Linked DNA regions of Martelella mediterranea DSM 17316. The protein of the gene in region 3 interacts with the protein of the main gene of each other region in a pairwise test. Links are inferred from orthologs where the notes say so. Each region holds a gene or a part of one and is shown on either strand. Other genes may lie near its edges.

The links.
Region 1: the proteins of ung (region 3) and ndk interact in binary tests that used the Escherichia coli proteins (3 or more experiments, as listed by UniProt). The link is inferred for Martelella mediterranea DSM 17316 from one-to-one orthologs.
Region 2: the proteins of ung (region 3) and Mame_RS08940 interact in binary tests that used the Escherichia coli proteins (3 or more experiments, as listed by UniProt). The link is inferred for Martelella mediterranea DSM 17316 from one-to-one orthologs.

The regions. Positions count from the first base shown.
Region 1 is NZ_CP020330.1:3,522,556-3,531,980, forward strand. Bases 2,585-5,468 are described here. They hold ndk (nucleoside-diphosphate kinase), read right to left. Parts: upstream 4,296-5,468; coding sequence 3,873-4,295; downstream 2,585-3,872. Other genes in these bases: Mame_RS16385 (molybdenum cofactor biosynthesis protein MoaE), read left to right, coding at 2,585-2,997; Mame_RS16390 (DJ-1/PfpI family protein), read left to right, coding at 3,110-3,817; Mame_RS16400 (glutathione S-transferase family protein), read right to left, coding at 4,393-5,061; Mame_RS16405 (DinB family protein), read left to right, coding at 5,198-5,468. In the rest of the region: excinuclease ABC subunit UvrC, read left to right, coding at 1-1,557; pgsA (CDP-diacylglycerol--glycerol-3-phosphate 3-phosphatidyltransferase), read left to right, coding at 1,685-2,281; moaD (molybdopterin converting factor subunit 1), read left to right, coding at 2,278-2,532; more of Mame_RS16385, read left to right, coding at 2,536-2,584; more of Mame_RS16405, read left to right, coding at 5,469-5,710; Mame_RS16410 (ABC-F family ATP-binding cassette domain-containing protein), read left to right, coding at 5,754-7,634; metF (methylenetetrahydrofolate reductase [NAD(P)H]), read right to left, coding at 7,802-8,716; Mame_RS16420 (ArsR/SmtB family transcription factor), read right to left, coding at 8,721-9,425. UniProt on the Escherichia coli protein: Major role in the synthesis of nucleoside triphosphates other than ATP. The ATP gamma phosphate is transferred to the NDP beta phosphate via a ping-pong mechanism, using a phosphorylated active-site intermediate.
Region 2 is NZ_CP020330.1:1,916,424-1,925,816, forward strand. Bases 2,820-5,671 are described here. They hold Mame_RS08940 (type I restriction-modification system subunit M), read right to left. Parts: upstream 5,118-5,671; coding sequence 3,522-5,117; downstream 2,820-3,521. Other genes in these bases: Mame_RS08935 (restriction endonuclease subunit S), read right to left, coding at 2,820-3,525; Mame_RS08945 (DUF4357 domain-containing protein), read left to right, coding at 5,248-5,671. Outside these bases: Mame_RS08930 (DEAD/DEAH box helicase family protein), read right to left, coding at 1-2,314; more of Mame_RS08935, read right to left, coding at 2,398-2,819; more of Mame_RS08945, read left to right, coding at 5,672-6,192; Mame_RS08950 (DUF429 domain-containing protein), read left to right, coding at 6,197-7,012; Mame_RS08960 (ABC transporter ATP-binding protein), read left to right, coding at 7,534-8,592; Mame_RS08965 (extracellular solute-binding protein), read left to right, coding at 8,652-9,393. UniProt on the Escherichia coli protein: The subtype gamma methyltransferase (M) subunit of a type I restriction enzyme. The M and S subunits together form a methyltransferase (MTase) that methylates A-2 on the top and A-3 on the bottom strand of the sequence 5'-AACN(6)GTGC-3'.
Region 3 is NZ_CP020330.1:1,542,092-1,551,578, forward strand. Bases 3,775-6,720 are described here. They hold ung (uracil-DNA glycosylase), read right to left. Parts: upstream 5,623-6,720; coding sequence 4,927-5,622; downstream 3,775-4,926. Other genes in these bases: Mame_RS07120 (aldehyde dehydrogenase family protein), read right to left, coding at 3,775-4,837; Mame_RS07130 (DsrE family protein), read left to right, coding at 5,723-6,094; Mame_RS07135 (ABC transporter substrate-binding protein), read left to right, coding at 6,266-6,720. In the rest of the region: uxaC (glucuronate isomerase), read right to left, coding at 1-1,191; Mame_RS07105 (GntR family transcriptional regulator), read left to right, coding at 1,267-1,950; Mame_RS07110 (sugar kinase), read left to right, coding at 1,947-2,852; Mame_RS07115 (RidA family protein), read right to left, coding at 2,882-3,271; more of Mame_RS07120, read right to left, coding at 3,410-3,774; more of Mame_RS07135, read left to right, coding at 6,721-7,240; Mame_RS07140 (ABC transporter permease), read left to right, coding at 7,243-8,181; Mame_RS07145 (ABC transporter ATP-binding protein), read left to right, coding at 8,181-8,978; Mame_RS07150 (GH32 C-terminal domain-containing protein), read right to left, coding at 8,979-9,487. UniProt on the Escherichia coli protein: Excises uracil residues from the DNA which can arise as a result of misincorporation of dUMP residues by DNA polymerase or due to deamination of cytosine.

The DNA.
Region 1 (9,425 bases), 2.0 Mb from region 3 along the record:
CACGAGGCGCCAGCCCTGTTCAAGCATCGCGGCGCGCGCGCCCGCAAGGGCGATTATTACGGCCCCTTCGCGTCGGCCGGCGCGGTCGGGCGCACCATCAATGCCATGCAGCGCGCCTTCCTGATCCGCTCCTGCACCGACAGCGTCTATGAAAGCCGGACGCGCCCCTGCCTGCTCTACCAGATCAAGCGCTGCGCAGCCCCCTGCACCGGCGAGATATCGAAAGAGGATTATGCCGAACTGGTCGACGAGGCCCGCGCCTTCCTGTCGGGCAAGAGCAAGCAGGTCCATGCCGAGCTCGCCGAGGCGATGAACGCCGCCTCCGAAAACCTCGATTTCGAACGCGCCGCGATCTATCGCGACCGGTTGTCCGCGCTCTCGCATGTGCTCGGCCACCAGGGCGTCAACCCGGCCGGCATCGAGGAAGCGGACGTGTTCGCGATCCACAATGAGGGCGGGCTCTGCTGCATTCAGGTGTTTTTCTACCGCACCGGCCAGAACTGGGGCAATCGCGCCTATTTTCCGAAGGCCGATCCGTCGCTCACCGGCGCGGAAATCCTGAACGCCTTCCTGGCGCAGTTCTATGACGACAAGCCGATCCCGAGGAATATATTCCTGTCGGAAGAGATCGAGGAGCAGGCGCTGCTCGAACTGGCGCTTTCGGAGCGCGCCGAGCGCAAGGTCCAGATCACCGTGCCGAAGCGTGGGGAAAAGCGCGAGGCGGTCGAGCACGGCCTTGCCAATGCCCGCGAGGCCCATGGCCGCAAGCTTGCCGAAACCGCGACGCAATCGCGCCTGCTGGAAGGCTTCGCCGAAACCTTCGGCCTGCCCCAGCCGCCGCGCCGGATCGAGGTTTACGACAACTCCCACATCATGGGCACGAATGCGGTCGGCGGCATGATTGTCGCCGGCCCCGACGGCTTCGTGAAGGCGCAGTATCGCAAGTTCAACATCAAATCGACCGAGATCACCCCCGGCGACGATTTCGGCATGATGCGCGAGGTCATGACCCGCCGGTTTGCGCGGCTGATCAAGGAGCATGGCATTCCCGACCGATCCGTCGCGCCGGAAGGCGATGGCGACGCCCCCTTCCCGGCCTGGCCGGACGTGATCCTGATCGACGGCGGTCAGGGGCAGATGTCGGCGGTGCGCAAGATCCTCGAGGATCTCGGCATCACCGATGCGGTCACCGCGATCGGCGTCGCCAAGGGCGCCGACCGCGAGGCGGGCCGCGAGCGCTTCTTCATGGCGGGCCGGCCCGATTTCTCGCTGCCGCCGCGCGATCCGGTGCTTTATTTCATCCAGCGCCTGCGCGACGAGGCCCATCGCTTCGCGATCGGCTCCCACCGGGCGCGGCGCAAGAAGGAGATGGTCAGGAACCCGCTCGACGAGATCGCCGGCATCGGGCCCTCGCGCAAGCGCGCGCTGTTGCAGCATTTCGGCTCGGCCAAGGCGGTGTCGCGCGCGGGACTTTCCGATCTTGCCGGCGTCGACGGGATTTCCGAGGCGATGGCACGGCTGATCTACAACCATTTTCACGAGGGCGGCGGCAAATGACAGTCGGCTTTCGGAAATTCTGAAAACCTGTCACAGGTTTAATGCCGCGCCGCATTGACCGCGGGGTTGCATTGGAAGCATCTTGCGGCTGGGCGCGACCTCCCGCGCAAGCAGACGGAATGACGCGATGGCATCGAAAGCTTACAACCTACCCAACCTCCTGACCTATGGGCGCATTCTGGCGGTTCCGCTGATCGTGCTCTGCTTCTTCCTGGAAGGGAAGCTTTCAAGCTCCGATTTCGCCCGCTGGGCGGCCTTGTCGATCTTCACGCTGGCCTCACTCACCGATTTCCTCGACGGCTATCTCGCCCGCGCCTGGAACCAGACCTCCAATATCGGGCGCATGCTCGACCCGATCGCCGACAAGCTGCTGGTCTCCACCTGCCTTCTTCTGCTGGCCGCCGATGTCGAGCGCACGATTGCCGGCTGGTCGCTGTGGGCGGCGATCATCATCCTCTGCCGCGAGGTGCTGGTTTCGGGTCTGCGCGAATATCTGGCGGGTCTCAAGGTGTCGGTCCCGGTCACCCGCATCGCCAAGTGGAAGACCACCTTCCAGATGGTGGCGATCGGCCTGTTGCTGGCCGGCCCCGCCGGCGACAAGGTGATCCCCTACACCACCAATCTCGGCATCGTGCTGCTCTGGGTCGCCGCAGCGCTGACGATGTATACCGGCTATGACTATTTCCGCGCCGGGCTGAAACATGTCGTGGAGGCGGAGCGATGACCAGGCTTGTCTATTTTGCATGGGTGCGCGAGCGGATCGGGACCGGCGAGGAGGAACTGGATATTCCCGCCGAGGTAACGGACGTCGCCGGCCTGCTCGCCTTCCTGCAGGCGCGCGGCGACAATTATGCCGCCGCCCTTGCCGAACCGGAGGTGATCCGGGTCGCGCTCGACAAGTTCCACGCCGAGCACGACGCCCCGATCGCCGGCGCGCGCGAGATCGCGCTGTTTCCCCCGATGACGGGCGGGTGAGGCATGCAGGTCGTACCGAAGATCAGGATACAGGCTGAAACCTTTGATATCGCGGCGGAAATCGAAGACATCATCGGAGGCCGCCCGGATATCGGCGCGACGGTGAGCTTTACCGGTCACTGCCGCGACGAGGGCGGCAGGCTTGAGGCGCTGGAGCTCGAGCACTATCCCGGCATGGCCGAGGAGGAGATCGCCCGGATCGGCCAACAGGCGATCGACCGCTTCGGCCTGCTCGGCCTCACGGTGATCCATCGCTTCGGCCGCATGCTGCCCGGCGATCCGATCGTGGTGGTGATCGCCGCCGCCAGTCACCGCCATGCCGCCTTTGAGGGCGCATCCTTCGTCATGGATTTCCTGAAGACAGACGCGCCGTTCTGGAAAAAGGAACACCTGAAGGATGGCGGCTCCGGCGAATGGGTCAGCGCCCGCGAACAGGATGACCACGCCCGCGACCGCTGGCAATAAAACGGACACGATCTTGCTGTAGAAGCGCGATTGCAGGGCTTGCCCGGATTGTAAATCGCTCTATCCTGCTGATGACGTCTTTCAATCGATTTACCGCGCGACGAGGACCGCCATGCCCGCCAATGCCGCTTCCATAGATGTCGGCTTGATCATGTATCCTGGCCTGACCCAGCTGGATCTGTTCGGGCCCGCCGACGTTCTCAATCGCATGCCGGGCACGAACATCAAGTTCCTCTGGAAAAACCTCGATCCGGTGATCGTCGATCGCGGGCTGCGCGTGCTGCCCAACACCACCTTCGGCCAGTGCCGGAGCCTCGATATAGTCTGCGTTCCCGGCGGCCCCGGCCAGATCGCGCTGATGGATGACGACGAGACGCTGAATTTCCTGCGCCGGATCGCGCCCGGCTGCCGGCTGGTCACATCTGTTTGCACCGGTTCGCTGGTGCTGGGCGCGGCGGGCCTGCTGGACGGCTATCGCGCCACCTCGCACTGGACCTCGGTCGAGCAACTGGCGCTGTTCGGCGCCAAACCGGTGCATGAGCGCGTCGTCGTGGATCGAAACCGCATCACCGGCGCCGGCGTCACCTCCGGCATCGATTTCGCCTTGCGGGTGGTGGAGGACATGACCGACCGGGCCACCGCCCAGCAGATCCAGCTCCAGATGGAGTATGATCCCGAGCCGCCCTATCGCTGCGGCACACCGAAGACCGCGCCGCCGGAAATCGTCGACGCGGTGCGCGCCCGCCTCCACATGTTCCAATCCAGCCGCCGCTCCGCCAGCGAGCGCGCCGCCGAACGCCTCGCCGCGCGCAAGGGCTGACACAAAAAAACCCGCGGGCAAGCCGCGGGTTCTGAAAGTCGGTTCGACCGAGAAATCAGCCGACGATTTCGGTTTCGGAGAACCAGAAGGCGATTTCGCGCTTGGCGGTTTCCGGCGCGTCCGAGCCGTGCACCGAGTTTTCGCCCATGGACAGCGCGAAGGTCTTGCGGATCGTGCCCTCATCGGCCTTTTCCGGGTTGGTCGCGCCCATGATCTCGCGGTTCTTCAGAACGGCGTTTTCGCCTTCCAGAACCTGGACGATGGTCGGGCCCGAGCACATGAAATCGACGAGCTCGCCGAAGAACGGACGCTCCTTGTGCTCGGCGTAGAAGGCTTCCGCCTCGCGCTTTGCCATCCATACCCGCTTGGAGGCGACGACGCGAAGGCCGTTTTCCTCGAAGACCTTGGTGATCGCGCCGGTCAGGTTGCGCTTGGTGGCATCCGGCTTGATCATCGAAAAAGTGCGTTCAATCGCCATGTCGTCGTCCTTTGCGTTCATGAAATTTGGCCGGTGTATAAAGCGGTTTCGGCCAGAATGGAAGCAGGCGGACACGACGAATTTGTTCAGCCGTCGATTATGACGTTTCGGTGAAGCCCTGGCAGCGTTCGAACCAGTTCATCACCGGGTCATTGGCGTCAAGGATGTCCGGATTGCCGGTCTTGAACGCCCATTGCAGCGCGCCGAAGACGATGTAATCGGCAAACAGCGGCTCGCTGCCGCCGATAAAGGGCTGGCTCTTCAGCATCACCCTCAACGGCTTCAGCTTGTCGGCGAAAGCGGCGATTTCCGCCTCGCGACCGGTCGCGACCTCTTCGAGCGTCGACCCGAGACGGGCTTCCCGGCTTTCGCGGAAATAGGCCTGATCGACCGGGGACAGCATGTCGTGGATATGCTTGAGCGCGATCCGGGTGATGGCGGGATGCAGCGTCGACTGGGAATAGGCCTCGACGAAGCGCGCCATGCCGGCCCCGCCCTCGCCCTTGAACAGCGACGGCGCGTCCGGATAGGTCTGCTCCAGATAGAGCGCGATCGCGAAACTGTCGGCGATCAGCTTGTCGCCGTCCTTCAGGATCGGCACGGTTTTCGAAAACCCGTTCTCGAGCTTGGCGATCTCGGTGAAGCCGACGGGTTTTTCCTCAAAGTCCAGCCCCTTATGCCTGAGGGCCAGGATGATTTTCCAACAATGGGGGGAAAAGCGGATGTCGGGATCGGCGCCGCAAAGCGTGTAGAGAATTCGAACCATGAGAAACTCCTTCGTCGCGGTTGAAACGTTAGCACGTCATGCGGTGATGACGCATGAGACTTATTGCTGAAACCATCAAAATTTCTCGCTGGTGTACGGCCGGCACGGCGCTATTCTGCCGCAAAAGGAGAGCTAAATGTTACAGCACTACCGCCGTTTCGCCGCCTATAATGCCTGGGCCAACGCCCTTGTCTACGCCGCGGCGGCCGAACTGTCCGACGAGGAATATCGTCGCGATCTGGGCGCCTTCTTCCCGTCCGTCCACGCCACCCTCAATCACATCCTCTATGCAGACGGCGTGTGGATGACGCGGTTTGCGGGCAAAGACACCGGTCCGGTTCTGCTCGACACCATCCTGTTCGATGATTTCACGGCGTTGAGGGCGGCGCGCCAGGCGATGGACGAGAACATCATCGGCTTCATCGACGGGCTCGACAGCGTCGAAGGAACATTTTCCTATCAGCGCGGCAACCCACCCAAGACCTATACCGACCGGATCGGCACCACGCTTGCGCATTTCTTCAACCACCAGACTCACCACCGCGGCCAGGTCCACATGATGCTGACGGTGCTCGGGCAACCGTCGCTGGCATTGGACATGAACTACTTCCTGCGCACCCCCGAAGGAAGCGTGCTGCCGCAAGGCTGAAGAGCGCTTGCCAAGCGGTGCGGTTTCAGACAAAACCGCTGGCATGATCTCGATATCCGACCTTACCGTCCGCGTCGCCGGACGCCTGCTCATCGAAAACGCCTCCGTTTCCATCCCCGACGGGATGAAGGCGGGGCTTGTCGGGCGCAACGGCGCCGGCAAGTCGACGCTGTTTCGCGTTCTGACCGGCGCGCTTGCGCCCGAGACCGGCACGGTGTCGCTGCCCAAACGCGCGCGGATCGGCCAGGTGGCGCAGGAGGCGCCCGGCACGGAAGACCCGCTGATCGATATCGTGCTCGCCGCAGACAAGGAACGCGCCGCGCTGCTCGCCGAAGCCGAGACCGCGAAGGACCCCGATCGGATCGCCGAAATCCACACGCGGCTTGCCGATATCGATGCCCATTCGGCCGAAGCGCGCGCGGCCAGCATTCTCTCCGGCCTTGGCTTCGACGAAGCCGCCCAGAAGCGTCCCGCCTCTTCGTTTTCCGGCGGCTGGCGCATGCGCGTGGCGCTGGCTGCGGTGCTGTTTTCCGAGCCCGACCTGCTGCTGCTCGACGAGCCGACCAACTATCTCGATCTCGAGGGCACGCTCTGGCTGGAGGATTATATCCGCCGCTATCCCTACAGCGTGATCATCATCTCGCATGACCGCGATCTCCTGAACACCGCGGCCAACGCCATCGTCCATCTCGACCAGAAGAAGCTGACCTTCTATCGCGGCTCCTACGACCAGTTCGCCCGCCAGAAGGCGGCCCAGGACGAGCTGCAGATGAAGGCGCATGCCAAGAACGAGGCCCAGCGCAAGCACCTGCAAAGCTTCATCGACCGGTTCAAGGCCAAGGCTTCCAAGGCCCGCCAGGCGCAAAGCCGGGTCAAGGCGCTGGAGCGGATGGGCACGGTGTCTGCGGTAATCGAGGATCACGTGCAGGGCTTCTCCTTCCCGGCGCCGGAAAAGATACCCGCCTCCCCGATCGTCGCGATCGAGGACGGCGCTGTCGGCTATGCGCCGGGAAAGCCGATCCTGACCGGGCTCAACCTGCGCCTCGACAATGACGACCGGATCGCACTGCTTGGGGCCAACGGCAACGGCAAATCCACCTTCGCAAAGTTCATCTCCGGCCGGCTGAAGCCGGAAAGCGGAACGCTGAAGCTCGCCCCCGGTCTTCTCACCGGCTTCTTCGCCCAGCACCAGATCGATGACCTCGTGCCCGACGAAAGCGCGATCGCCCATGTGCGCAAGCTGATGCCGGCCGCCCCCGAACCGAAGGTGCGCGCCCGCGTCGCCCAGATGGGCCTTGCAACGGAAAAGATGGATACGCCGGCCCGCGACCTTTCCGGCGGCGAGAAGGCGCGGCTCCTGATGGGCCTTGCCGCCTTCCACGCGCCCAACCTGCTGATCCTCGACGAGCCCACCAACCATCTTGATATCGACAGCCGCAACGCGCTGATCCAGGCGCTGAACGATTATCCCGGCGCCGTGATCCTGATCTCGCATGACCGCCATCTGATCGAGGCCACCGTCGACCGGCTGTGGCTGGTCCATGACGGCACGGTGAAGAATTATGACGGCGATCTCGAGGATTACCGCGAGCTGATCATCTCCGGCGGCAAGCCGAAGGCAACGAAGATGCCGGTCGAGGATACGCGTTCGAAGGCCGAACAGCGCCGAAGCGCCGCCGACCGGCGCGCCTCGATGGCGCCGCTGAAGAAGCAGATCGATCAGGCCGAGAAGAAGACCGCGAAGATCGAGGCGATCATCGCCAGGCTCGATGCCGATCTGGCCAACCCGAAGCTCTATACTCAGTCGCCTGAAAAGGCGAAGGTGATGATCCAGGCGCGCGCGAACGCCGCGGCGGAGCTTTCCAAAATCGAGGAAGAATGGCTGGCGCTGTCGGCGAAATACGAGGCCGGCATGGCTGACTGATCGTCGGTCGCGGAAGCATTGCCGGTGAAGACTAGAGCAGTTTCACGGAAACGCGAAACTGCTCGATCTCTTTGGTTTGGCGCATTTTCGCGGACGTCAGGTATTCCCATCTGACTGCGAAATGCTCAGGGTCACCGGCATCTGTCCGAGGACGTGTCACCCGGCTGCTATCCAGTGCGCCCCAGCATCTTTTCATCCGATGCGCTTTCGGCCGGTTTGATGCCGAGGCGGTCGAACACCGCGATCAGGAGCTTGGAGCGGTTCATCGTGTAGAAATGGAACTCGGAGATGCCGCGCTTCTGCAGATCGAGCACCTGCTCGGCGGCGATATCGGCTGCAACTTCGAAATGCGCCGCAGGATCATCGACAAGGTTTCCGAGCCGCTTTTCGAGGAAATCCGGAATGCTCGCACCGCACATCGCCGCAAAACGCTTGAGCTGATTGAGGTTCTGAACCGGCATGATGCCGGGCAGGACCGGGATCGTCACCCCTGCCCTGCGCACATCGTTCAGGTAGTCCTCGAACACGTCATTGTCGAAGAAAAACTGGGTCAGGGCGCGGTCGGCGCCGTTATCGGCCTTGGCCTTGAGCATGGCGATATCGGCGGCGCGGTCGGCGCTTTCGGGATGTTTTTCGGGATAGGCGGAAACCGAGATATCGAAATCGTCGATCGCCTTCAGTCCGGCCACCAGCGCGGCGGCATTCGCGTAGCCGCCGGGATGCGGGCGATAGGCCGTGCCCACGCCATCCGGCGCGTCGCCGCGCAGGGCGACGAAGCGTTTCACGCCGGCATCGCGGAACCGGCGGATTACGTTATCGACCTCGCTGCTGGTGGCCTTGACCACCGTCAGGTGCGAGGCGGTGACGAGATCGGTTTCATCGATCAGGCGCTTGACGGCGTCGAAGGTCGGGGCCTGGCTGGATGCGCCGGCGCCATAGGTGACGGAAACGAAGGCGGGACCGTAGGCCGAGAGCGCCTCCACCGCCCGCCACCAGCCGGCGGCGGCGTCCTCGCTCTTGGGCGGAAAAAATTCGAACGAATACTCGATCGGCCGCGTCAGCGCGCCGGTTCCATCGGTCATTGCCTCAGACACTCCTCGCAAAAGTCTTTTCATTGCCGCCGGCCACCAGCCGGCGGGGATCGCGCGCAAGCCACACCGTCACCGTCAGGGACGGTTCGCTTGCGGCCGCGAACGGAAGATCAATCACCTTTTCCACGTCAAGACCGGCTTCCTGCATCCAGTCTTCCATCGCCTGATGGGAAAAGCCGAGACGCAGATGCGCATGGTCGGCGCGCAGATATTCCAGGTCATGCGGCGCGAAATCGATCACCGCCAGCCGTCCGCCCGGCCGCATCACGCGCGCGGCCTCCGCGATCGCGGCATCGGGGTTTTCGAGGAAATGCAGCACCTGATGGATGATCACCAGATCGAAATCCTCGCTTTCAAGCGGCAGGTTTAGAATATCACCGAGCCGGACGACCGCGCGGGTCAGCCCCTCGGCATCGAGATTGGCGCGGGCGACGGCCAGCATGTCGCGGCTGGCATCGATGCCGACGGCGCGGCGATAGACATCCTTCAGCAACAGCAGCATGCGCCCTGTGCCCGTGCCGAGATCGAGCATGTTCTGCACCGGCTTGTCGCCGATCAGGCTGACGAGGCATTCTTCCACCTCGGCCTCGGAAATGTGAAGGCGGCGCATCTGGTCCCACTCGCCGGCATGCTGGGCGAAATAGGCCTCCGCCTTTTCCGCCCGCGCCTGCTTGACTGCCGCAAGGCGGGCGACGTCGCG
Region 2 (9,393 bases), 370 kb from region 3 along the record:
GCGCCCGGATCAGGTCAAAGCGGGCGGCAAACAGCCGTTCGCTGAGTGACCTGGCGTTGCGCCCGTCATCAGGCGAGGGGTTCTGGCTGAAGAATTCGAGGTTCTGGCAGTAGTCGAAGACGCGGAAGAACTCCTTGTCCTCGCCGGGCGCGAATAGGTTCGGGCAAAGCCGCGTGCCACGGCCGATAATCTGCCAGAACTTGGTCTTGGAGCGAATGAGCTTGAACAGCACCAGATTGACGACCTCCGGCACATCGATGCCGGTGTCGAGCATGTCGACGGAAATTGCGACATGCGGATCGCTGTCCTTTTTCGAAAAGTCATCGATCAGGCTTTGAGCGTATTCGGTCTTGAAGGTGATGATCCGGGCGAAATGGCCGGCAAGGTGCGGATAGGCTTTGTTGAAGCGCTCCTCGATGAATTCGGCATGGGCCTGGTTCTTGGCAAAAATGATGGTCTTGCCCAGCCGGTCGCCGCCCGCAACCTTCAGCCCCTCGCGCATGACATGGGCGAGAACCTTGTCGACCGTATCGGCGTTGAACAGCCATTTGTTGACCGCCGCCGCATCGACGCTGTCGGGCGGATCGCCGCCCTCTTCGTCCCAATCCAGCATGTCCCACTGGTCTTTTTCCGCCTCCGAGAGATCGTCATAGCGGATGCCCTCCCGCACGAAACGCAGGGGAACGGAGACGGCACGCGGCGGCACCAGCCATTCGTCCGCCACCGCCTTGTCCAGCGGGTAGGCATCGGTCGGCACGCCGTCTTCGAGGTCGAACAGACCGTAGGTATTGTGGTCGATCTCCTCCGTCGGCGTCGCCGTCAGACCCATCAGATAACTGTCGAAATAGTCGAAGATCGCCCGATAGCGCTGATAGACCGAGCGGTGCGCCTCGTCGATGACGATGAGATCGAAATGGCCGGGCGAGAACCGGGCAGCGCCGCCCTTGCGCTCGTCTATCAGGTTCATCATCGTCGGATAGGTCGAGAGAAACACGCGGCCCTCGGTGTTCTTCTCGGTCACCAGATTGACAGGTGCCGCATCCGGCAGATGCGCCTTGAAGGCGCGAACTGCCTGATTGACCAGAGCCACCCGGTCAGCGAGAAACAGCGTGCGCTTCACCCAGCCGGCTTTCATCAGCGCGTCGATGAGCGCGATCACCGTGCGCGTCTTGCCGGTGCCGGTCGCCATCACCAGAAGCGCCTTGCGCTGGTTCTCGGCCTCGAAAGCCTCCACCACCTTGGAAATCGCCTTGCGCTGATAGGGACGCTCGACAATCGCGGTGTTGATCTTCTGGCCGGAAAGCGGTCGCTTCGTCGTCCGGCGCTGGATCAGAAGCTGCAACTCGTCTTTCTTGAAAAAGCCGGACACGCGGCGGGGCGGATGGGCGCTGTCATCCCAGATCCAATGTTCATAACCATTGGTATAAAAGATCACCGGCCGCTGCCCTGTCGCCTTTTCCAGGCAATCGGCGTAAAGCCTGGCCTGCTGCTGGCCGGCGCGCGGATCGCGCTTGGTGCGTTTCGCCTCGATCAGCGCCAGTGGTTTACCGTCATCATCCCAGAGCACATAGTCGACGAACCCATTGCCCTCATTGTTGGGCATGCCCGTCACCGGAAATTCGCGGTCGCGGGGTTTGTCGAGCGCCCAGCCGGCTTCCTTCAGCAGGAGATCGATATAGAGATCGCGGGTTTCGGCCTCGGAATAATCATGATGGTCGGGACGGGCCTCGTTTTCGCGGCGGATGCGGTCACGCTCGGCGCGCGCGGCCTTCAGTTCATCGTCGAGCCGGCTCTTGTCGCGCATCAGCTCGGCAAAGGCAGCGTGGCGGGCCTCCATCTCCGCCTTCATCCGCGTCAGTTCGGCAAAGGCGCGTTTCAGCAGTTTTTCGTCACCGGAAAGGGCGGCAGCATCGAAGGCAAGCCCATCATCCGGCGGAGCCTTGGCATAGGTGCGGGCAAGCCAGAAGGTGAGGTGAAACAGTTCGCGCACCGCGTCGCCCGCCTCGCGGGCCGAAATTTCGCGCGTCTCATGCACGGCGCGATTGCCGATGCGGATGATCAATTTGGCCTTGGTAAACACCGCCTCGCCGGCGCGCGCCTTGAAGCTCGGCTCATGGATCAGCGCCGAAATCCGGTCATCATAGGGAAAAGTCAGCCCCGGATCGTGTTTGTAGGCCCATTGCACCGCAAGCTCGACCGTGCGCCTGGCATGAAACGCCGCCGTGCGCGGATCACCCGCAGCATAACGCTCCGCCCTTCTGGCGCTGTCGGCGATTTCCGGAAACTCGGCGGAAAGAAAGGCGAAATTGGACATCGGCTTGCATGATTCACGGTATCAATAGGCAGGCCATCCTTGCCGCTGTGCGCAAAAGTTGCAAGTTTAATTGAGGCAGAAGCTCAGAGTTCGCCGGCAAAGGCGCGGAACTGGAGGGAGGCGAAGAGGGATTCATAAACCTCGGAAGACAATATCAACTGGTCAGTCCAGTGATTTATTCGTTCGATTGCTTGTTTGAAATCTTGTTGACGGGCACTGTCCGGAACTTTGATATCAATACTGCCGACGATCTCAAGGTTTAGGTTCGGCTGATTTCCACCACGTCCCATTGACCTGATTTCGTTGTATTTTAACTTGAGTTGATGAAAGAGAAATGTTTCATCCAGCCCTTCAGGTTCGATCGCTGCGCAGGCTTGGTTGATAGTCGCGGGAATACCTAGAATCGCTACATTGCCACGAGTGGTGCCCTGGCCATACATCGCCATAAGAATGGTGCCCGGTTGAAAGGTTTTAAGCCGTGCGGCGGTAGCGCCCTTTTGCGTTACGGTTTCATCGGTAAAATGTATGACTTTCCCTTTGACTTCTGTTGTTTTGACCCAAGGAATCGAACCACCAAAATTCTCAACATCCGACCGACTTGGTGTAGAGCCACTTCTGATAGAAGCTACTTCTGCGAGCTTTCGTGTTTGAGTTTCCTCCCCAAACATCTCCACAAAAATCGACTGGGTGAGGCTGTCGAGAAGGGCGATGGCCTGACGGCGCTTCTGGCGTAACTGATCGGCCTTGTCCAAAATCGCCGCAATCCGCTTTTGCTCCTCTAGGGGCGGTAGGGGGATTTTGAACTTTGCGAGTGTTTTGGGGCTCAGTCGAGGCAAGTTGACGCCCTCCGCACGAGAGGTCGCGAAATCAACCAGTGACGGTTGGCGAAGATAGTGACATAGAAAGCCTCGGTCGATATGTGATCCAGGCAGAATTGGTAGAATGTCCGTGCTACAGATACCACTGAAACTCGGCAGCGCGATTTTCGCTAGATAAGGCCTTAGTTTGCCATACAAGATATGGTTTGAACCAAAAATGAATTTTGTGCTCTTCAGGTCGCCATTTTTAACATTTGTTACTTCTGTGAGTTCACCTCCCGTTTTGATGTTTTCAAGGCCTACATAGGGCGTTTCGCTCTCCAACGACTTAGGATCGATGCCGCTCCTTTCGATGGTGGCAACTTCTTCAAGGGGCACTACTGGCCAAGTCACAGAATCGCCTCCAGTTCCTTCAGCCCCTTGGCAATCTCATCCTCCATCTCCATCAACTCTGTGATGATCTCCTTCGGCGGGCGGTGGTCGACGGCTTCGTGCTCAACTTCCTTGTAGCGATTGATCGAAAGGTCGTAATCGGCGGCGGCAATGTCAGCGCGCGGCACGGTGAAGCTTTGCGCAGTGCGCGGATTGTCGCGTTCCGTTCCGTTGCGGTCTTTCCAGCGGGCGAGAACATCCGGCAGGTTGTTCTTTTCATGCTCGGCCGGTTCAAGCGGCGTTTCCGGCGTCGGCCCCTGCTTGTCTGCGGGCAGAAGCGGCTGGCGCTTGTCGTCAAGGCTCAGACCATCGGCCTGAACGTCATAAAACCAGACATGATCGGTGCCGCCGGAATTGGTCTTTGTGAACAGCAGGATCGCCGTCGACACACCGGCATAGGGGCGGAACACGCCGGAGGGCAGTTTGACGATGCCGTCGAGCTTGTGGTCTTCAACCAGCATCCTCCGGATCGCCTTGTGGGCGCGCGACGAGCCGAACAGCACGCCATCCGGCACAATCACTGCCGCCCTTCCGCCGGGCTTCAGAAGCCGCAGGAACAGCGCCATGAACAGAAGCTCGGTCTTCTTGGTCTTGACGATCGAAAGCAGGTCCGGCGCCGTCGTCTCGTAATCCAGATTGCCGGCGAAGGGCGGATTGGCGAGGATCAGCGAATAGGCGTCTGCATCGTCCTTGGCCGCTTCCTCGCCGGTCTCCGCCGCTTGCGCCGAGGCGAGCGAATCGCGATAGCGCACATCAGCGCCTTCGACGCCGTGCAACTGCATGTTCATCGCGCCGATGCGCAGCATGGTGCTGTCGAAATCGAAGGCATGGAACATATGATTGTGGAAATGGTCGCGCAGCGCATCGTCCTGGAACAGGTTCGCATGGTGGTTGCGCAGGAATTCGCTGGCGACGACCGGAAAGCCGCATGTGCCGCTTGCCGGATCGCAGATCACATCCGTCGGTGTCGGCTCTGTCAGCTCCACCATCAGTTTGATGATCGGTCGCGGCGTGCGGAACTGGCCGTTCTGTCCGGCGCTGGCGATCTTCGCCAGCATGTATTCGTAGAGATCGCCCTTGGTGTCGCGATCGGTGAGCGGAATTTCCGCCAGAAGATCAACGACTTTCACCAGAAGCGCCGGTGTGGGGATGGTGAAGCGCGCGCCCTTCATGTGCTTGCCATAGGACGAGCCATTGCCATTCAACTCGCGCAGGAAGGGAAAGACATAGTCCGAGACGATCTTGAACATCCGTGCCGGATCGTCATTCCTGAAGCGCGACCAGCGCAGCATGTCATAGGTGATCTCGTCCTTGACCTTGCCCGTCTCTTCGTCGCGCTCTGTCCTGTAGATGCCCTCGGGAAAAATCACCCGTCCGATCGGCCGGCCAAGCATATTCGCCCGCTCCTCCGCCAGAAGCTGGGTCTCATCTAGCTGGCGCATGAACAGAAGATAGGTGATCTGTTCGATTACCTCGAGCGGATTGGCGATGCCGCCGGACCAGAAGGCGTTCCAGACAGTATCGACTTTCGAGCGGATTTCACCGGTAAGCATGCGGATGTCCTGACCAAATCAATTGGCCCCAGCTTTAGACCCTGAGAACGAGATGGCAAGAGTTGGGTCGGCGGAACTGGACAATCAGTCGCCGAAAGGCCATCGTCGGCGGGCATGCTAGGGGGATGATATGACTAAATTGGAACAGCTTGGCCGCGTCGTGAAGATTTTTGTCACCGGGCAGGATCCACGCAGCCTGCGCACGGTTGAGCTCGATAACTGGACCGGCGTTGCCACCATGGGCAAGGCGGCCTTCTTCAAGCAGGCTTTGCGGCATGAGGGCATTGATCGGTCTTGCGTCTATCTCTTGATCGGCAGTGGCGGTGACGATGATTTGCCAGAGATCTATGTCGGTGAGAGCGATGACTTTTCCCAGCGCTATGCCAGCGGCAAGTTTCCGATCACCTTCGATACCTTCATGATCTTCACCAGCAAGGACGACAACCTCACGCGGGCGCATGTAAAGTGGCTGGAGCGGGAACTGTGGACAACCCTGTCGGGCAATAGCGGTAAGGTCGTGCTCGCCAATGCCAACCGGCCTACAGGTTCCAACCTCCCGCGCTCGGATATCGCGACGATGCGCACCTACCTGACGAATATGGTGTATCTGCTCGAGGCACTGGGCTTTGATTTGTTTTCGAAGCCCGAGCGCACCGCTGCTATTGAGGCGACAAAACAGGAAGAGGCTGCGGTTCAGACCCCATTGTCAGAAATTCGCTTCTATACCAATGCACTTCCGAAGAATGCCCGCGAGAAGGCATATCTGGTGTTTTCGGACGGATCCTACATGCTGAAAGCCGGTTCAAAAATTAATGAGAAGGCGACAGGCAGTTTGCCCGCGAATGTTCGCAAATTGCGTGAAGGACTGATCAAAAGCGGTGACTTGGTTCTGGGCGAGGGCTATTTTGAGCTGCAGAAGGATCTTGCGTTTTCCAAACCTTCTCCTGCTTCTGCGCTGGTAAAGGGGCGCAGTTCAACTGGCCATGGTGACTGGCTCCGCGAAGATGACAATATGCCGCTGGGTAGCGTTCTCAGTCCTTCGTCGCGTGACAGCGAAGACGCTCTGGCGGATTAGTGAGATGGCCACAGCGATATCAGTAATTGGCTTCGATTCCGCCTGGACCGATCACCCGAAAAAGCCCGGCGCCATCTCCGTGATCAGGATCACGGACAATGTCTGCTCGCTTGCGCGTCAGCCGGAACTCTGCTCCTTCGCTGAGGCCGAGGCGATCATCCGGATTGAACAGGAAGTCTCGGCAAAGTGCATCGTCGCGCTGGACCAGCCAACGATCGTGCCGAACCTCACCGGTTCCCGGCCCGTGGACAAGGTTTCCGGCTCGCTGATCTCCTGGGCTGGTGGAGGTGTGCAACCTGCAAGCCGTGCCAAGAGAGGCACGTTTGACGATGCAGCGCCAATCTGGCGCTTCAAGACGGCGCTCGGTGCATCGGATGATCCAGAGGGCGCGCGCCTTGCCGCTCGTGGGCTGTTTCTTGTCGAAGTGTTTCCCGCCCTCGCGCTCGTGCTGCTCGAACCGAGCTTTCATCAGCGGCTGGCAGCACCAAAATACAACCCGTCCTATCGGAGCAAGTTTCGTCCGGAAGACTGGCGGAAGGTGGCGCACTGTGCTGCAGCCATGGCTGAGCGCTATGGTATCGCGGAAGCAGCCGAATGGTCCCATCGGTCTGCTGCCATGGCGTTACCGCGCAAGGCCGACCAGGATCGGCTGGACGCAATGCTCTGCGCTCTTGTCGGGCTGCACTGGCTGCTGGAACCGCGAGAGCGGTCCCTGATGATCGGCGATCTCCAGACCGGCTACATGATCGCTCCGGCCCTCGACGGGCTTCCCGAGCGATTGGTGCATGCCGCGCGTATTCGGGACGTAAAGCTCTCTTGATCCGGCACACCCCGGCCACACGAAACCGGTGCCGTTGCCTCAAATCTGCAAGACACAGCATTGCCCGTTAAGAGACACCCCGCGTTCAAACGCAGACCACGGCACTTTATGGAGAGGTGGCAGAGTGGTCGAATGCACCGCACTCGAAATGCGGCATACGGGCAACCGTATCGAGGGTTCGAATCCCTCCCTCTCCGCCAGATTTCCGTTAAAATTCAGATACTTATTTACATTGCAGCGCTAGCTTCAATTTGTGCGGTTGTTCGATCCTGTGTGGGAATGATCGAGGGCCACGCTCACGGCACTTTCCTGTCGCCGAGGGGCGTGTCGGCATCTCCCGGCGGCGCGGAAACATCGCGAGACTTTTCATCACCAGAATTTCTCTAACGCAATGATACTCAAAGAAGTTCTGCGAGGCAGACAGAAAACAACGCGATCGATCTGAATTGACTCTTTACAGCCTCGTATAAAACGGCAATGATCCAATTGGTATTCTAATGGTATTGTTGAAGGGCTGATTTTTGGCGCGTCTATCACTCAAGGGTATCGTCAAGCGCTTCAAGGAAACGGAAGTGCTGCACGGGATCGATCTGGAGATCGGAGATCGTGAACTCATCATCTTTGTCGGACCATCAGGCTGCGGAAAATCGACGCTGCTGCGGCTGATCGCGGGCCTCGATCCGATTACCGGCGGCACGCTTTCGATCAATGGCAAGGTCATGAATGACGTTGCGCCCTCGAAGCGCGGGGCTGCCATGGTGTTTCAGTCCTATGCGCTTTATCCGCATATGGATGTCTATGAGAACATGGCGTTCGGCGCACGGCTGATGGGGCTTTCGAAAGATGAGATCAGCGCCCGCATTGCCGAAGTAACCCGGATGCTGAGGCTTGAGGACTATCTGAAACGCAAGCCGCGCCAGCTTTCCGGCGGGCAGCGCCAGCGCGTGGCCATTGCCCGCGCCATGGTGCGCAAGCCTGACGTTTTTCTGCTCGATGAACCGCTTTCGAACCTCGATGCCGCCCTTCGCGCCGACGTGCGCCTCGAGATTGCGCGCCTGCACCGCGATATCGGCGGCACGATGATCTATGTGACTCATGACCAGGTCGAGGCGATGACGCTGGCCGACCGGATCGTGGTGATGAACAATGGCTATATCGAACAGGTCGGCAGCCCCCGCGAACTGTTCGAAACGCCTGCCAACACCTTTGTGGCGACGTTCATCGGCTCGCCGAGGATGTCGCTTCTCGATGTCGACAGCACAGCGGGGAAACTTGCAATAGCGGGCACCGGCGCGATTCGGGCACCGGCCGGCATCGCGGAGGGCGCGCTCACCATCGGCGCACGCCCGGACGGTCTTTCCGTCGTGGCGGGACACGCCGGCGACGGCTTTGCCGGCTCGGTAATCTACACCGAATATCTCGGCGACGATTCATATGTTTACGTTCGGCTGACAAGCGGCGAGCAGGTCACCATCAGGGTGCCGCCAACCGTCTTCTTCGATGCCGACGACGATGTCACCGTGCAGGCGCAGGCAGATGCGCTTCACGTCTTTGACAGGGCGAGCGGGCAGCGTGTTTGATAACGGCTTTTCCGCTTGTCATCGGTAATTCAGGGGAACGGAACAAAAGGAGCAATCTGATGACACCCTTTGCCAAGACTTTTCTGGTGGCCACGGCCGTCGCCGGCATCGCCGCGCCGGCTTTCGCCGAAGATATTTCCTTCTGGGGCTGGCGCGTGGAGGACGTGCCGCAATATGAAGAATTCATCGACACCTTCGAGGCGGAAAACCCCGACATCAATGTCAATCTCAGAATGATCGAAGCCGTCAATTACGGCACCATCCTGTCGACCGCGCTTGCAGGCGAGGCCGGTCCCGACGCGATGATGGTGCGCGCCTACGGCTCCTTCGAGAGCGTGGCATCCGGCGGGTATCTCATGCCGCTTTCGGAAGAAAACGTGCCGGCGCTGAAGGACTTCCCGGCCGATGCGCTGAAGGCGGAAACCCTGCGCGCGGACAACACCGTCTACGCCATTCCCTTCGCCTCGCAGACGATGATGGTGCTCTACAACAAGGATGTGTTCAGCGAGCTTGGTCTTGAACCGCCGAAGACATGGGACGATATGAAAGCGGCCGCCGAAGCGCTTCAGGAAGCCGGTCTCTACGCCTTTGCCAACGGCACGGCGGACGCATGGCAGAACGAAGTCATCACCTTCGGCCTCGGTTCATCGACCATGGGCAAGGCGTTTTACGAGGACGTGATGAGCGGCGATGCCGATTTCACCGATCCGCGCTTCGTCGATGCGCTGGCCCGCATCAAGGATATGAGCCAGTATTTCCCCGACGGCTTCATCGGCCTCGACTACGCCTCTTCGCAGCAGC
Region 3 (9,487 bases):
CATCTCGCGGTAGCGGCGCATGCCCTCCGGGCTGTCATGGAACCACCATGCCGGACCGAGCTTCAGCGAGGGATAGGCGCCGGCAAGCGGCGCGAGTTCGCGGGTGTAGACGGTCTCGTCCAGCGTGAACAGGATGATGCTGAGCGCCGGGTCCATGCCGACGGCGTTCAGCAGCGGGCGCAGCGCCTCGACATAGCTGGTCTGGACCGGAATATCGAAGCCGACATTGCGTCCGTGCCGGGCCATCATCGTGCTGGAATGGTTGCGGAAGGAGCCGGGGTGGATCTGCAGAACCAGTCCATCCTCGATGCTCATCCGGGCCATCTCGGTCAGCATATGGCCGCGGAAGGCGTCCGCTTCATCCGCGCTGCACGCGCCCTTCAGCGCCTTTTCAAACAGCGCGGTGGCTTCGGCCTTCGGCAGGTCCTCGGTGCGGGCGGTGGCGTGGCCGTGATCGGTGCTGGTCGCGCCGAATTTCCTGAAATAGGCCCGCCGCATGCGATGGGCGTCGAGATACTGGTCGTAGTTCGTGGTATCGAGCCCGGTGATCGCGCCGAGTTTTTCCACATTTTCGGCAAAGCCCTCGAAATCGGGATCAACCACCGGGTCGGGGCGATAGGCGGTGATCACGCGCCCGCCGGTCCAGCCGCTTTCGCGGATTTGCCGATGCCATTTCAGATCGTCGAGCGGGTCTTCGGTGGTTGCGATCACCTCGATGTTGAACCGCTCGAACAGGGCGCGCGGGCGGAATTCCGGTCGCTTCAGGCAATCGTCGATGTGATCGTAGAATTCATCCGCCGTGTCGGGTCCCAGCCGCTTGGTCAGGCCGAAGACATGCTCGAAGGCGTGTTCCAGCCAGCCCCGGCTGGGCGTGCCCCGGAACAGGTAGAAATTTTCCGCGAACAGTCGCCAGATCGCCCGGCTGTCGGTCTCGCTCGTCCCGCCGTCGATGCGGGCAACGCCGAGTTTTTCCGGCGGAATGCCCTGCGAGCACAGCATGCGGAAAACGTAGTGGTCGGGCACCACGAACAGTTGCGCGGGATCCGGAAACGGTTCGTTTTCGGCATACCAGCGCGGATCGGTATGACCGTGCGGGCTGATGATCGGCAGCCTGCTCACTTCGCGATAAAGCGCGCGCGCCAGGTCCCGCGCCTTCGGTTCCAGCGGGAAAAGCCGGTCAGTGTCAAGCATTTGCGGCTCCTTGGCCCATTGCAATTCGTCTTAAAACTAATATGTTAGTATGCAAGAATTGTCAACGGAGGCCGCATGGTGGCCAATATCGAGCAGCCCCGGCAGACGGTGACCGACCTGATCTATGACAGGCTCTACCGCCAGGTCATCGAGAACGAGCTACCGCCCGGCACGAAGCTTTCGGAAGCCGAGGTCGCGCGCACGCTCGGCGTGTCGCGCCAGCCGGTGCGCGATGCCTTTTACCGGCTGTCGCAGCAGGGTTTTCTGCTGGTGCGGCCGCAGCGCGCCACGCTCGTCGCGCCCATTTCGGTGGAGGCGGTGATGCAGGCGCTGTTCATCCGCACGGCGCTGGAGGTGGCGACCGTTATGGCCGCCGCGGAGCAGGGAACGGACGAGGATTTCGACAGGCTCGACGCATTGCTCGAGGAGCAAGGCAGGGCGGTGCAAGCCGATGACCGGATGGGCTTCCATCGTCTCGATGACGAACTTCACCGCCAGATCTGCGCGCTGGCTGGCCATGAATACGCCTGGACGCTGATCCGCGAGCATAAGGCCCATATGGATCGCATTCGTCTCCTCTCGCTGTCCTTCACCGCCCATGATGCGCTTGCCGAGCACCGCGCCATCGTCGGCGCGATCAAGGCGCGGGACGCCGATGCCGCCGTTGCGGCCATTCGCCATCACCTTTCCCGGATCGCCGGCAGCATCACGCGCATCCACCAGACCAATCCCGGTTTCTTCGATCAGGAACAGATATGAAAAACATTCTCAGCATCGGCGAATGCATGGTCGAGATGGCTCCGCGCGCCGATGGCGCCTATACGCGCGGCTTCGCCGGCGACACGTTCAACGCCGCCTGGTATCTGGCGAAGCTTTTGCCCGAAGGCGCCACGGTCGACTATTTCACCGCCGTCGGCACGGATGCCGTCTCCGGCGAGATGCTCGATTTCATGGAGCGGTCAGGCGTCGGAACCGGCTGCATCCGCCGGATCGAGGAGCGCACGGTCGGCCTCTACATGATCGCGCTGAAGGATGGCGAACGCTCGTTTTCCTACTGGCGCGGTCAGTCCGCCGCCAAACGGCTCGCCGCCGATCGCGCGGCGCTTGAGGCGGCCGTGCGGGGCAGGGACCTTGTCCTGTTTTCCGGCATCACCATGGCGATTGTCGACGAGGCCGATCGCGGCACGCTGCTGGACGTGCTTGCCGAGGCGCGAAAGGTAGGCGCGGTGATCGCCTTCGATCCCAATATGCGCCTCCGTCTCTGGCCCTCGCGCGCGGCGATGGCGGAGACCATCATGCAGGCCGCGGCGATCAGCGACATGGTGCTGCCTTCGTTTGACGAGGATGGCTCGGTGTTCGGCGACGACACTCCTGAGGCGACGATCGCCCGCTATCGCGCGCGCAGCGCGGAGACGGTGGTGGTCAAGAACGGCGTCGATATGATTCATGCCCGGTCCGGAACGGAGGGCGCGATCAGCTTCCAGCCGACGCCGGCCGAAAACGTGGTCGACACCACGGCGGCGGGCGACAGCTTCAATGCCGGTTTGATCGCGGCGCTGGCGCGGGGCGAAAGCCTTGTCGATGCCATCGCCCGGGCCGCGGCTCTTTCTTCCCGCGTCATTGCAGCGCGCGGCGCGCTCGTGGACGACGCGGTTGGGTGAGCGGCGGGTCTGCGTTCAGGTGGCCGCCTTTACGGGACCTTGGCCGCCGTCACCTCGACCTCGACCAGAAACTCGGCGCGGGTGAAGCCGGAGACGATCAGCAGCGTGGAGACGGGCAGGGGATCGGAAATGAACCGGTCGCGCACGTCCATATAGGCGGGGAAATCCTCGCGCATCGTCACATAGCCATTGATGCGGATCACGTCCTCGAAGCCCATATCGGCCTCCGCGAGGATCTTGCCGATCGCCTCGAAACAGAGCTCGGCCTGTCCCTTGACCGAACGCGGGATCACCTCGTCCGCGCCGATGCCGAGTTGGCCGGAGGTGACCAGCAGCCCCGCGCCGGGCGGCACGTAAAGCCCGTGGCTGTAATTTCCGAAGGGTTTGCGCACGCCGTTAGGGTTGATGCTCTTTTTCATGAAACCGCCTCCGAGACCTGCCATGAGCCGTTATTGTACTGATGCCCGACCGTCAGGCCGGGCATGCGATCTTTCGTCATCCGCGCCGCCGAACGGCCATGCGCGTCGCGCTCCAATGTAGCGGTTTCGCGGGGAATTTTAAGCCGTGTAGCCGCGTATCCCCTTGATTTCCAGAAAATCTTCCATGCCCCAGTCGGCAAACTCTCGGCCATTGCCGGATTGCTTATAGCCGCCGAAGGGAATGGCGGTGTCCCAGTCCGGATCGTTGATCGTGACATTGCCGGCGCGAAGCCGCGCCGCGACCTTGCGGGCATGGTCGAGATCGCTGGACTGGACATAGGCGGCAAGGCCAAAGGGCGTGTCGTTGGCGATCGCGATCGCCTCCTCCTCGCTCTGATAGGACAGCACCGACAGCACCGGGCCGAAGACTTCCTCGCGGGCAATCGTCATGGCGTTGTCGACATGGCCGAAAACGGTGGGTTTTACGTAGTAGCCGTGATTGATGCCATCCGGGCGGCCGGGGCCGCCGACGGCAACGGTCGCGCCCTCGGATATCGCCGTTTCGATAAGCCCCTGGATCTTGTCATATTGCTGGCGGCTGACGACCGGGCCGAGATCGGTGTCTTCCGCGCGCGGATCGCCAACCTTGAGCGTGAGCGCCGCCTTTCTGGCAATCTCCAGCGCTTCGTCACGCCTTGCGGCGGGCACGAGCATGCGCGTCGGCGCGTCGCAGGACTGGCCGGAATTCTGGAAGCAGGAGCGCACGCCGCCGGCCACCGCCTTTTCGAAATCGGCATCCTCCAGCACGATGTTCGGCGATTTGCCGCCAAGCTCCTGGCAGACGCGCTTGACCGTGTCCGCGGCGGTCTTCGCGACGATGATGCCGGCCCGGGTGGAGCCGGTGAAGGAGACCATGTCGACTTCTTTGTGGCCGGCCATGACCTGGCCGACATCCGGGCCGGTGCCGTTGACGAGATTGAAGACGCCGGGCGGAACGCCGGCCTCCTCCATGATCTCGGCGAAGATGATGGCCGAGAGCGGCGCGATTTCGGAGGGCTTCAGCACCACGGTGCAGCCGGTGGCGAGCGCCGGGGCGACCTTGGCCGCGATCTGGTTCAGCGGCCAGTTCCACGGCGTGATCAGGGCGCAGACGCCGATCGGCTCACGCACGATCAGCCCCTTGTTGCGCTCCTCGGAGAACTCGAAATTCTCCAGCGCCTTGCGGGTGTTGCTGATATGGGAAGCGCCGACGGGAACCTGGGCGCTGCGCGCGAGCTTCAGCGGCGCGCCCATTTCGCTCATGACAGCCTCGACCAGATCGTCGGCGCGCGCCCGGTAGCATTCCAGCACCCGTTCCATAAGCGCCAGGCGCTCCTCGCGCGTGGTGAGCGAGAAGCTCTCGAAGGCGCGCCGCGCGGCAGCCACCGCCTTGTCGACATCCGATGCCTGTCCGAGCGCGATCGCGGTGACGACCTCCTCGGTCGCCGGATTGATGACGTCGAGCGTTTCCCGCCCGTCCGGTTCGACCCAGGCGCCGTCGATGAAGAATTTTCTGTGGTGGGACATCGGTATCTCCGTAAATTGCGTGCTGCGCCATCGCGCCGTCTATAGCGCATAAATGTGTTGAAGGTCACGGCTCGGCAAGCGCCGCCTCCTCAACTTTCTCCGGGATCTTTCGGCAATTGCCAGTCGATCGGCTCGATGCCCTGTTCGAGCAGGAACTGGTTGGCCTTGGAAAACGGGCGGCTGCCGAAAAAGCCGTTATGGGCGGAAAGCGGCGAGGGGTGCGGGGATTTCAGCACCAGATGCCGGCTTCTATCGACAAAGCTCGCCTTCTTCTGGGCATAGGCGCCCCACAGGATGAACACGACATGCGGGCACTCGTCGTTCACGACGCGGATCACGGCGTCGGTGAACTCCTCCCAGCCCTTGCCGCGATGGGAGGCGGCGGCGGCCTGGCGCACGGTCAGCACCGAGTTCAAAAGCAATACGCCCTGCTTCGCCCAATGCTCCAGAAAGCCGTGATCGACCTTCTGAAATCCGACATCGGCGGCCAGCTCCTTGTAGATATTGACCAGCGAGGGCGGCGTGCGCACGCCCGGACGCACTGAAAAGCAGAGCCCGTGCGCCTGTCCCGGCCCGTGATAGGGATCCTGCCCGAGAATGACGACCTTCACCCGCTCGAGCGGGGTCAGATCGAGCGCGCGAAAATATTCCTCGCCTTTGGGAAAGACGACCTGCCCGTTTTTCTTCTCATCGACAAGAAAGGATCTGAGGCCCGCCATGTAGGCGCTTTCGAATTCCGGTTGAAGCTTTTCCTTCCAGCCCGGCTCGAGTTTGATTTCGCCCATGCTTCGCTATCTCCCGTTGGTGTCCTGCCTGCGACAATTGTCGCACTTGTATAGCAACGGCGCCTCACCAATTCCAATAGAGGCAGAAGGAGGCCCCGACATGCAAACCACAGCTTTTGTTGCAACGATATTCGACGGCAAGTCCAACCCGAACAAGGTGACCGTCGCCTTCACCATGGCGCTCAACGCGCTTAAGAAGGGGCACAGCGCCACGATCATCCTGATGGTCGAGGCCGTGGAACTGGGCAAGCCCGGTGCGACCGACGGCATCGATATCGGCGCGCCGTTCGAGCCGGTGTCCGACCTGCTTGAGAAATACCGCGCGGCCGGCGGCAAGATCGCGATCTGTGGCGCCTGCATGAAGCATAACGGCATGAGCGCGGAAGAGATGGACCCCGCCTACGAGATCATCACCGCGCCCGACGTCATTGATCTTCTGATGAACGCCGAGGGATCGCTGCAAATCACCTGAGGGGGTGCGGCATCCGCAAACGCGAGCCTGCGCGACAGGGGACCTGCCGCCAGCGCCGGCAAATAAAGTCGCGGGCGGCGACGTTCCGGCGTTGACCGGCGCTTTGGCACAGGCCAAACTGCCGGGCGTGATCACATCGCGCCAAGAACAATCCTGACAGGGGGTTTCGAAATGCTCAACTTCAAGACAACGGTGTTCGCCACCGCGGCGATCGCCGCTTTTGCCGGCTTTGCCGCACCGGTCGTCGCCCAGGACACCAAGACCGTCGCCATCACCTATATCGTCGAACACCCCGCCCTTGACGCCGTGCGCGAAGGCATTGTCGAGAGCCTTGCCGAAAAGGGCTACAAGGAAGGCGAGAACCTGAAGGTCGTCGCTCGCTCCGCCCAGGGCAACATGACCACGCAGAGCCAGATCGCCGATGAATTCGCCGGCATCGCGCCGGACGTCGCGGTCGGCATTTCGACGCCATCGGCCCAGGCGCTGAAGAATTCCATGGGCGACACCCCCGTCGTCTTCGCCGCCGTCACCGACCCCGTCGCCGCCGGCCTGATCGAGAACCCTGAAAAGCCGGAATCCAACATCACCGGCACCTCCGACAAGCAGCCGCCGAAGCCGGCGCTGGAGCTGATCCAGAAGCTCGTTCCGGACGTCAAGACCATCGGCGTGATCTACAATCCGGGCGAAGCCAACTCGGTCGTGCAGGTCGATGACATCAAGGCTGGCGCCGCCGAACTCGGCCTGACCGTCGTCGAAAGCCCCGCCGCCCAGTCCACCATGGTGCCGGATGCGGCCCGCAACCTCGTCGGCAAGGCCGACGCCATCCTGCTGCCGACCGACAATTCGGTGATCTCGGTTCTGGAAGCGATCGTGACCGTTGGCGAGCGCGCCAAGCTGCCCGTCTTCACCACCGACACCGATTCCGTCGAGCGCGGCGCGGTCGCGGCCCTCGGCTTCAACTATGCCGAAATGGGCACGGTCACCGGCGATATGATCGCCCAGATCCTTGAAGGCACGCCCGTCGCCGATATTCCGGTCGTCGTTCCCGGCAATCAGGACCTGTTCCTGAACCTCAAGGCGGCCAAGGCCATGGGCATCGAGGTTCCGGCCGACGTCGTTGACAGCGCCAAGAAGGTCATCGAGTAAACATGACGCTTTTCGCACTTGCCGGCGCGTTTGAGACCGGCCTGCTCTTCGCCCTCGTGGCGTTGAGCATCTTCATGTCATTCCGCGTTCTGGACTTTCCGGACCTGACGGTGGATGGGAGTTTTCCCCTTGGCGCGGCGGTTTCCGCCGCCGCCATCATCCACGGCATCGATCCCTTCATCGCGACGTTTTTCGGCCTGATGGCGGGTGCGGCCGCCGGCTTCGTCACCGGTCTCCTGAATGTCCGCTTCGGCATCATGAACCTGCTTGCCGGCATCCTGTCGATGGTGGCGCTGTTTTCGATCAATCTTCGGATCATGGGACGGCCGAACCTGCCGGTCTATGGCCAGGACACGGTTTTTTCCCGCTTCGAAGACCTCGTGGGCGCGGGGCTCTGGAGCAACACGATCCTGCTGCTGATCATCGCCATCGGCGCCAAATTCATTATCGACTGGTTCCTGAAGACCGAAATCGGCCTCGGCCTGCGCGCCTCGGGCGAAAACCCGGCCATGGCGGAAGCCCAGGGCATCCGCAACGGCGCGATGACGCTGCTCGGCATGTCGATCGCCAATGCGCTCTGCGCGCTCGCGGGCTCGCTGTTTGCGCAGATGCAGGGGGTGGCGGACGTCACCATGGGCGTCGGCACCATCGTCACCGGCCTTGCGGCGCTGATCATCGGCGAGGCCATTCTCGGCCGTCGCACCGTGTTTCTGGCAACGCTCGGCTGCGTCATCGGCGCGGTCGTCTACCGCCTGTTCATCGCCTTTGCGCTGTCGGCGGGCTTCATCGGCATCAAGCCGCAGGACCTGAACCTGATCACCGCCATTGTCGTCGCTGTCGCCGTGGTGCTGTCCCAGAGCCGCGGCAAGAAGGGGCGCAAGTCGATGTTCAATTTTCGCCTCGTGCGCGGCGCGCAGCAACCGGATGAGGGGCAGGACTGATGCTGAAACTTTCCGACATCCACATCACCTTCAATGCCGGAACCGCGACTGAAGTGCGGGCACTGCGCGGTATCTCGCTCGATATCGCCGAGGGCGAGTTCGTCACGGTGATCGGCTCCAATGGCGCCGGCAAATCGACGCTGCTGTCGACCGTTGTCGGCACGGCAAAGCCCGATACCGGTTCCATCCATCTCGCAGGCAATGATGTTACCAACTGGCCGGCAGCCAGGCGCGCAAGCCTTGTCGGCCGGGTGTTTCAGGAGCCGCGTCTCGGCACCTGCTCATCGCTGTCGATCGAGGAGAATCTGGCGCTCGCCGCCGCGCGCGGCAAGAAGCGGGGTCTGGGCCTGGCGCTTGGCAAACGCGGCCAGAAGAAGCTTTTCGCCGAACATCTGGAAAAGCTCGGCCTCGGCCTCGAGCACCGCATGGCAACGCCGATCGGCGCGCTGTCGGGCGGCCAGCGCCAGGCCGTCAGCCTGCTGATGGCGACGCTGCTGCCGATGAAGATCCTGGTTCTCGACGAACATACCGCCGCGCTGGACCCCTCGGCCGCCCACAAGGTGCTGACGCTTTCGGCCGAGATCGCCGGCGAAAGCCGGCTGACGACGCTGATGGTGACCCATTCGATGAAGGATGCGCTGGCCTATGGCTCCCGCACCCTGATGATGAATGCCGGCCAGATCGTACTCGACATTGCCGGCGAGGAGCGCTCGAAGCTGAAGGTCTCGGACCTGCTAGAGCGATTTGGCCGCGCGGCCGGTACCGAGATCGACGACGATCAGTTGATGCTGACCTGATCAGCCGCCGCTATAAAGCGACAGCGCCCAGACCTTCGCCGACCGGACGTCGCCGTGGCGGAGCCGCATGGAATGGATCGGATCGAAGCCGGCGATGCGCTTGGTGCCGGTCCAGCGGCCATTATCGGCAAAAACTTCGACCGAACCGATATCGAGGAACACCCGGATATGGCTCGGCTTCGCGCCGGGCGCGATATAGCGCGGCGTCGGGTTTTCGGCATCGTCGCGGTAGACCAGGCTCAGGCCTTCCTCATCCAGCGTAATCACGATCTCGATATTGTTGTGATAGAGATCAAGCTCGAAGCTCGGGCCATCGAGATCGATCACGATTTCGGCCTGACCGGTTTCGAGGCTCACCAGTTCTCCGGCCGCAAGCGCGGTTTCATCAACCAGATGGTCGCGCAGGCTTTCCACGCCCTCGATCGGCGGCGTCAGAAGCGTGTCGTCGGCGGCGTCGTAGACGAGGTTGCGCGGCAGCGTCATTGCGGTCGGGAAATCGATTTCGGGGG